Piscinibacter sp. HJYY11: one gene and its partner. The main gene of each other region encodes a partner of the protein of the gene in region 2 in a complex. Links are inferred from orthologs where the notes say so. Each region holds a gene or a part of one and is shown on either strand. Other genes may lie near its edges.

Region 1 (3,239 bases), 590 kb from region 2 along the record:
TCTACTGGCACCGGCGTGGCGAGCTCACGCATGACCTGCGCCGCTGCCGCGATTTCACCGATGGTCTCTTTCTTGACGCGCAGCCCCATCGAGAGCGCCGCGATCATCACCGGCGACATCTCGCCGCTCATGATGCGGCGCATCAGCGTCAGCATCTCGTCGTGGAAGATCTCGCGGTGATCGATGACGCGCGCCAGCGCTTCGGTGTTGGTGATGGTCATGGCGGTCGATGTCAAGCGTTGAAATAGTCGCGCACGGCGGCGACGGCGCGGTCCACGCCCTCGGCGTCGACGTCAAGGTGTGTCACGAAGCGCAGGCGGTAGAGCCCGGTGGCGAGCACGCCGCGCGATTCCAGATGCGGCAGCAGGCCGGCGGCGCGATCACCGGCGACGTCGATGAAGACGATGTTGGTCTCGGGTGCTTCGACCGTGACACCGGCAATGCCCTGCAGCCCTTGCGCCAGGCGACACGCCAGCGCGTGGTCATCGGCCAGTCGCTCGACGTGGTGGTCGAGCGCATGCAGGGCGCCGGCGGCGATGACGCCGGCTTGCCGCAAGCCGCCGCCCAACATCTTCCGCCAGCGATGAGCGCTCTTGATCAGATCCTTGGAGCCGCACAGCGCCGAGCCGACGGGAGCACCGAGGCCTTTCGAAAAACACACCGAGACTGAATCGAAGTGGCTCGCGATCTCGTGCACGGGCACGCCGAGCGCCGTTGCTGCATTGAAAACGCGAGCACCGTCCAGGTGGGTCGCCAGGCCACGGCGCCGCACCAGTGCAGTCGCCTCCGCCATGAAATACATCGGCAAGGCCTTGCCGCCCAGCGTGTTCTCCAGGCACAGCAAGCGGCTCTTCGCGAAGTGCGCATCGTCGGGCTTGATCGCTGCCTCGATGCTGGCCAGCGAGAGCGTGCCGTCGGCCAGGTGCTCGAGCGGCTGCGGCTGCACGCTGCCCAGCACCGCCGCCCCACCCGCCTCCCACCGGTAGGTGTGGTGCATCTGGCCGACGATGTACTCGTCGCCGCGGCCGCAGTGGCTCATGATGGCCGCAAGATTGCTCTGCGTGCCGCTCGTCATGAAGAGCGCGGCTTCCTTGCCGGTGAGGGCGGCAATGCGCTCCTGCAGCGCGTTCACGTTCGGGTCGTCGCCGAACACGTCGTCGCCCACCTCGGCCCGCGCCATTGCCTCGCGCATGCGGGGCGTCGGCCGCGTGACGGTGTCGCTGCGCAGGTCCACCACCTTCATGCCCAGCCCCGCTCAGTTCTTCAGGTCGAGGAAGTTCTTCAGCATCGCGTGCCCATGCTCGGTGAGGATGGACTCGGGATGGAACTGCACGCCTTCCAGCGGCGTCTTGGTGCCGGCGAGTTCGGTGTGGCGCACGCCCATGATCTCGTCATCCTGCGAAGTGGAGGTGATCTCCAGCTCCTTCGGCAGCGTGGCACGCTCGATCACCAGCGAGTGGTAGCGGATGACGGTGAACTTCTCCGGCAGGTCGCTGTACACACCTCGCTTGTCGGTCGTGATCACGTCGGTCTTGCCGTGCATCTGCGTCTTGGCGCGAATGATCTTGCCTTTCAGCGCCGCACCGATCGCCTGGTGACCCAGGCACACGCCGAGGATCGGCAGCTTGCCGGTGAAGTGCTGGATCGCGCTCACGCAGATGCCCGCTTCGGCAGGCGAGCACGGTCCGGGCGACAGCACCAGTTGGTCAGGCTTCAGTTCGGTGATGCCTTCGAGCGTGATCTCATCGTTGCGGAACACACGCACGTCTTCGCCCAACTCGGCAAAGTACTGCACGAGGTTGAAGGTGAAGCTGTCGTAGTTGTCGATCATGAGCAGCATTCAGAAGCCCTCCTCGACCAGTTCGGCGGCACGCAACAAGGCCCGCGCCTTGGCTTCTGTCTCTTTCCATTCCAGCTCGGGCACCGAGTCAGCCACAACGCCGGCTGCCGCCTGCACGTACAGCGTGTTGTCCTTGACGATGCCGGTGCGGATCGCGATCGCCACATCCATGTCGCCGGCAAAGCTCAGGTACCCACAGGCTCCGCCATAGATGCCGCGCTTCACCGGCTCGAGCTCGTCGATGATTTCCATCGCCCGCACCTTGGGCGCACCGGTCAGCGTGCCGGCAGGGAATGTCGCCTTGAGCACGTCGAGGCTGCTCATGCCGTCTTTCAGGATGCCCTCGACATTGCTCACGATGTGCATCACGTGCGAGTAGCGCTCGATCACGAAGGCGTCGGTCACCTTCACACTGCCGGTCTTGGCGATGCGGCCGATGTCGTTGCGCGCCAGGTCGATCAGCATCACGTGCTCGGCGCGCTCCTTCGGGTCGGCGCTCAGCTCGGCTTCGAGCGCCCTGTCCTGCTCGGGCGTCGCGCCGCGCGGGCGGGTGCCGGCGAGCGGGCGGATCGTGATCTTCTGGCCCTCGGGTGTGTTCTCCTGCCGCACCAGGATCTCGGGCGAGGCGCCGACGATCTGGAAGTCGCCCATGTCGTAGAAGTACATGTACGGCGACGGATTCAGCGAGCGCAGCGCGCGGTACAGGCTGAGCGGCGATTCGGTGTAGCGCTTCTTCAGCCGCTGGCCAATCTGCACCTGCATCATGTCGCCGGCCGCGATGTAGTCCTTGGACTTGAGCACCGCGGCGAGGTAGTCCTCCTTCGCGAACTCGCGCTCCACCGCATGCGAGGTGCCACGCTTTACCGGCGGTGCGGTCACGCTGTATTTCAGCTTGTCGGACAGCTCGGCGAGACGCCGCTTGCCGCGGAAATAGGCTTCAGGCTGCGACGGGTCGGCGTAGACGATGAGGTAGAGCCGGCCCGACAGGTTGTCGATCACCGCCAGCTCTTCGCATTGCAGCAGCAGGACGTCGGGGGTGTCGATGCCACCGGGCAGCTGCGTCTTTGCGAGCTTGTGCTCGATGTAGCGCACCGCGTCGTAGCCGAAATAGCCGGCCAGGCCGCCGCAAAAACGCGGCAGCCCCGGGCGCAGCGCCACCTTGAAGCGCTTCTGGTACTCGGCGATGAAGTCGAGCGGGTTGCCGTCGTGCGCCTCGACCACCTGGCCATCGGTGACGACCTCGGTGCGGAAGCCGGTGGCACGCAGCAGCGTGCGCGCCGGCAGGCCAATGAACGAATAGCGTCCGAAGCGCTCGCCACCCACCACCGATTCCAGCAGGAAGCTGTGCCTGCCACTGCCGGAGGCATAGGCGAGCTTGAGGTAGAGCGACAGAGGGGTC
Region 2 (3,067 bases):
CATCCGCTGCGGCGCGGTGTCGCTCGCGTTCAAGGGCGGCGTGGGCCGCACCCAGTTGCTGGTGCTGGAGACCGAGCGCACCCAGGTGCAGGGCAGCGGCAGCGTGCGGCTTGCCGACGAACGCTGGGACCTGGTGCTGACACCCGAGGCGCACGGCGGAGTGCTGCCGGCCTCGATCGTCGCGGAAGGCAGCTTCCGCGGGCTGAAGGTGGAGCTCGCGCAGCGCGAGCAGGTGCCCGCGTCGCACGCACGCTGCGCCTAGAGCAGCCCTTGCGCGTCGTCGTGCTGCCAGCCGTCGAGCGGCGTGGCCCGCGCGAGTGCCATCCACAGCGGCAGCGACATCGCCATCGCACGCTTGGGCGCCGGGCGCAGCACCTCCAGCGCCGCGCCTTCGGCGGCCATCACGCCGAACTCGGGCGGGATCTCCTCGGCTGTGGCGATGCCACGCGCGATCACGTACCAGCACTCGCTGCTGAGCTGCAGGTAGGCACTGCGCTTGGCCTCGCGGCGCAGATCCGACAGCAGGTCGGCGCGGCTCACCTTGATCTCGTGCACGATCGGCTCGAGGTAGGCCTCGACGGTCGTGTGGCGGATGGAGAACACGTCGGGCATCGCCATCACCCACTGCGCCTCGTCGTCCACACCGACCTTGGCGCGCAGCGCGAGGCCGCGCCAGGCCAGGCGGCCGGCGCGGGTCATCTCGCGGGCCACACGCTCGACCAGGTCTTCATGCGCATCGCGCCGTGCGCGGTTGCGCTGCAGCGTGTCGGCCAGCAGCGCGATGCCGGCGTCGGTCACGCGCAGGGTCTCGTGGCCGCTCGGCTGGCGCACGCGCTCGATGAAGCCGGCCGCGAGCAGCTCCACTTCCACCAGGTCCTGGCAGGGCCAGCCGGCAGAGCGCCAGATCTCGCGCAGACGGCGGCTGTGCAACGCGGTAAGCCCCGCCATCAGCTCTCTCGCAAGGCCTTCACGATGAAACGCCCCTTGGCCTCGGTCTCGGCGTGTTCCTTCGCCGGGTCGGAGTCGGCCACCACCGCACCGCCGAGCTGCACCATCACCCGCGCGCCGTGCACGACGGCCGTGCGGATCACCACCGACAGGTCCATCGCCCCGCTCGCATCGAGATAGCCGATCGCACCCGCATACGGCCCGCGCCGCACCGGCTCCAGCTCCTCGATGATCTCCATCGCGCGCACCTTGGGCGCACCGGTCATCGAGCCCGGCGGCCAGCAGGCGCGCAGCAGGTCGGCCACGCGCCTGTCGTCACGCAACGTCGCGCGGATCGTCGACACCAGCTGCCACACGCTCGGGTGCGGCTCGGCCTCGAACAGGCGGTCGACCTTCACGCTGCCGACCTGCGCCACTCGGCCGAGGTCGTTGCGCATCAGGTCCACGATCATCAGGTTCTCGGCGCGGTCCTTCACGCTGTGGGTGAGGGCGAGGCGCTGGGCCTCGTCGCGCGCCGGGTCGGCCTCGCGCGGCAGCGTGCCCTTGATGGGCCGCGCGGTGATGACACGGCCTTCGGGTGCCACGTCGAGCTTCAGGAAACGCTCGGGCGACACGCTCGCGATCGCGAACCCCTCGCCCGGCAGGTAGGCGGAAAACGGCGCCGGGTTGCGCGCCGTCAGCGCGCGGTAGAGCGCATACGGGTCGCCCTCGAACGGCGCTTCGAGCCGGTGCGACAGGTTGGCCTGGAAGATGTCGCCGGCCGCGATGTAGTCGAGCACCTGCTGCACCTGCTGCAGATAGCGCGCAGGCGGTGTGCGCGACTGCAGCGCGCCCGCGTGAAAGCGGCCGGTCGCCGGCGTGCGCGCGGTGGCGCAGGCGCGCGTGGTGGCCCACACCCGCTCACGCGAGGCCGCATCGCTCCAGGGCATGGGGCGTTCGCACCAGTACCAGGTGCCGGTGGCATGGTCGTGGGCATAGAGGTGGTCGCACAGGTGCAGGCGCATCGCCGGCAGCGCGGGCTCGTCGGCCGCGATCACTGGCAGGCGCTCGACGAAGCGTGCGAGGTCGTAGCCCAGGTAGCCGACCAGCCCTCCGGCGAAGCCCAGGCCCGCGGGGCGCGGCGAGGCATCGGCCTTCAGCGCCGACAACACGGCATCGATGGCCTCGAACGGGTCGGCCCATTCGTCGAGGACCCGTTGGCTGGCCGCCTCGATGAGCGTGGTCGTGCCGCCACGCGTCTCCAGCGTCGCGCAGGCCGGCCCCGTCACCCACGACCAGCCCCCGAGGCCGGGCATCTGCTTGCTGCTCTCGAGCAGCACCGTGCCCTCGGCCGCGCCCAAGCGTGCGTAGAGGTCTTGCGGCGTCGCGGCGAGCGTGACCGGTACGATGGCGGGTTTCATGTGGGACGAACAACTAGAACCAAATGAGTGTAGATCGACAGCCCTTTCCACCCGACCCATCGCACGCGCCCTTGCTGCGCGCGCTGATGGCACTCGACGGCTCGACCACGCGCGTGTGCGAAGCGATCGCGCAGGCGCCGATGCAGGTCGAGCTGCTCTTGCAGCAGCAGACCGATGGCGTGCCCCCGGCCGTGCGTGAGCAGCTCGGCGGCACGCGATGGCTGCACCGCGTGACGAGCCTTCACGCCCACGGCCAGGTGCTGATGGACAACCTCTCGTACACGCGGCTCGATGCGGTGCCCGACTGGTTCCTCGCGCAGCTCCACGAAGGCAAGGCGCCCATCGGCCACCTGCTGCAACGCCTCTTCGTGCAGCGCGAGCCGCTCGAGAGCACCGCCGAGATCGAAGAGGCCTTGTGGCAGCACGTCGGGCACCCCGACCCGCGCGCGAGCCGCTGCTACCGCATCGTCACCGAGACCGGGCCGCTGATGTACATCTTCGAGAGCTTCCGCAAGGGCATGGTGGGGAACACATGAGCGATCTGTCGCAACGCAGCCTGCGCGCTGTCTGGCACCCCTGCAGCCAGATGAAGCAGCACGAGACCCTGCCGCCGCTGCCGGTGGCCCGCGCGCAAGGCCTGTGGCTCTACGACCCCGACGGCAAGCGCTACCTCGACGCCATCAGCTCCTGGTGGGTCAACCTCTTCGGCCACGGCCACC

The links. Proteins that work in one complex are often made in the same cells at the same time.
Region 1: the proteins of pabB (region 2) and JI745_RS18335 are in contact, whole or in part, in a solved structure (PDB 8RP0), measured with the Escherichia coli proteins. The link is inferred for Piscinibacter sp. HJYY11 from one-to-one orthologs.

What each region holds. Positions count from the first base shown.
Region 1 is NZ_JAERQZ010000001.1:3,943,346-3,946,584, reverse strand. Bases 49-3,047 are described here. They hold JI745_RS18335 (aminodeoxychorismate/anthranilate synthase component II), read right to left. Parts: upstream 1,841-3,047; coding sequence 1,256-1,840; downstream 49-1,255. Other genes in these bases: trpE (anthranilate synthase component I), read right to left, coding at 1,841-3,047; ltaE (low-specificity L-threonine aldolase), read right to left, coding at 233-1,243; trpD (anthranilate phosphoribosyltransferase), read right to left, coding at 49-221. Also shown: more of trpD, read right to left, coding at 1-48; more of trpE, read right to left, coding at 3,048-3,239. UniProt on the Escherichia coli protein: Part of a heterodimeric complex that catalyzes the two-step biosynthesis of 4-amino-4-deoxychorismate (ADC), a precursor of p-aminobenzoate (PABA) and tetrahydrofolate.
Region 2 is NZ_JAERQZ010000001.1:3,351,470-3,354,536, reverse strand. Bases 149-2,975 are described here. They hold pabB (aminodeoxychorismate synthase component I), read right to left. Parts: upstream 2,349-2,975; coding sequence 948-2,348; downstream 149-947. Other genes in these bases: bioA (adenosylmethionine--8-amino-7-oxononanoate transaminase), read left to right, coding at 2,881-2,975; JI745_RS15515 (chorismate pyruvate-lyase family protein), read left to right, coding at 2,372-2,884; JI745_RS15525 (hypothetical protein), read right to left, coding at 259-948; JI745_RS15530 (AsmA family protein), read left to right, coding at 149-262. Outside these bases: more of JI745_RS15530, read left to right, coding at 1-148; more of bioA, read left to right, coding at 2,976-3,067. UniProt on the Escherichia coli protein: Part of a heterodimeric complex that catalyzes the two-step biosynthesis of 4-amino-4-deoxychorismate (ADC), a precursor of p-aminobenzoate (PABA) and tetrahydrofolate.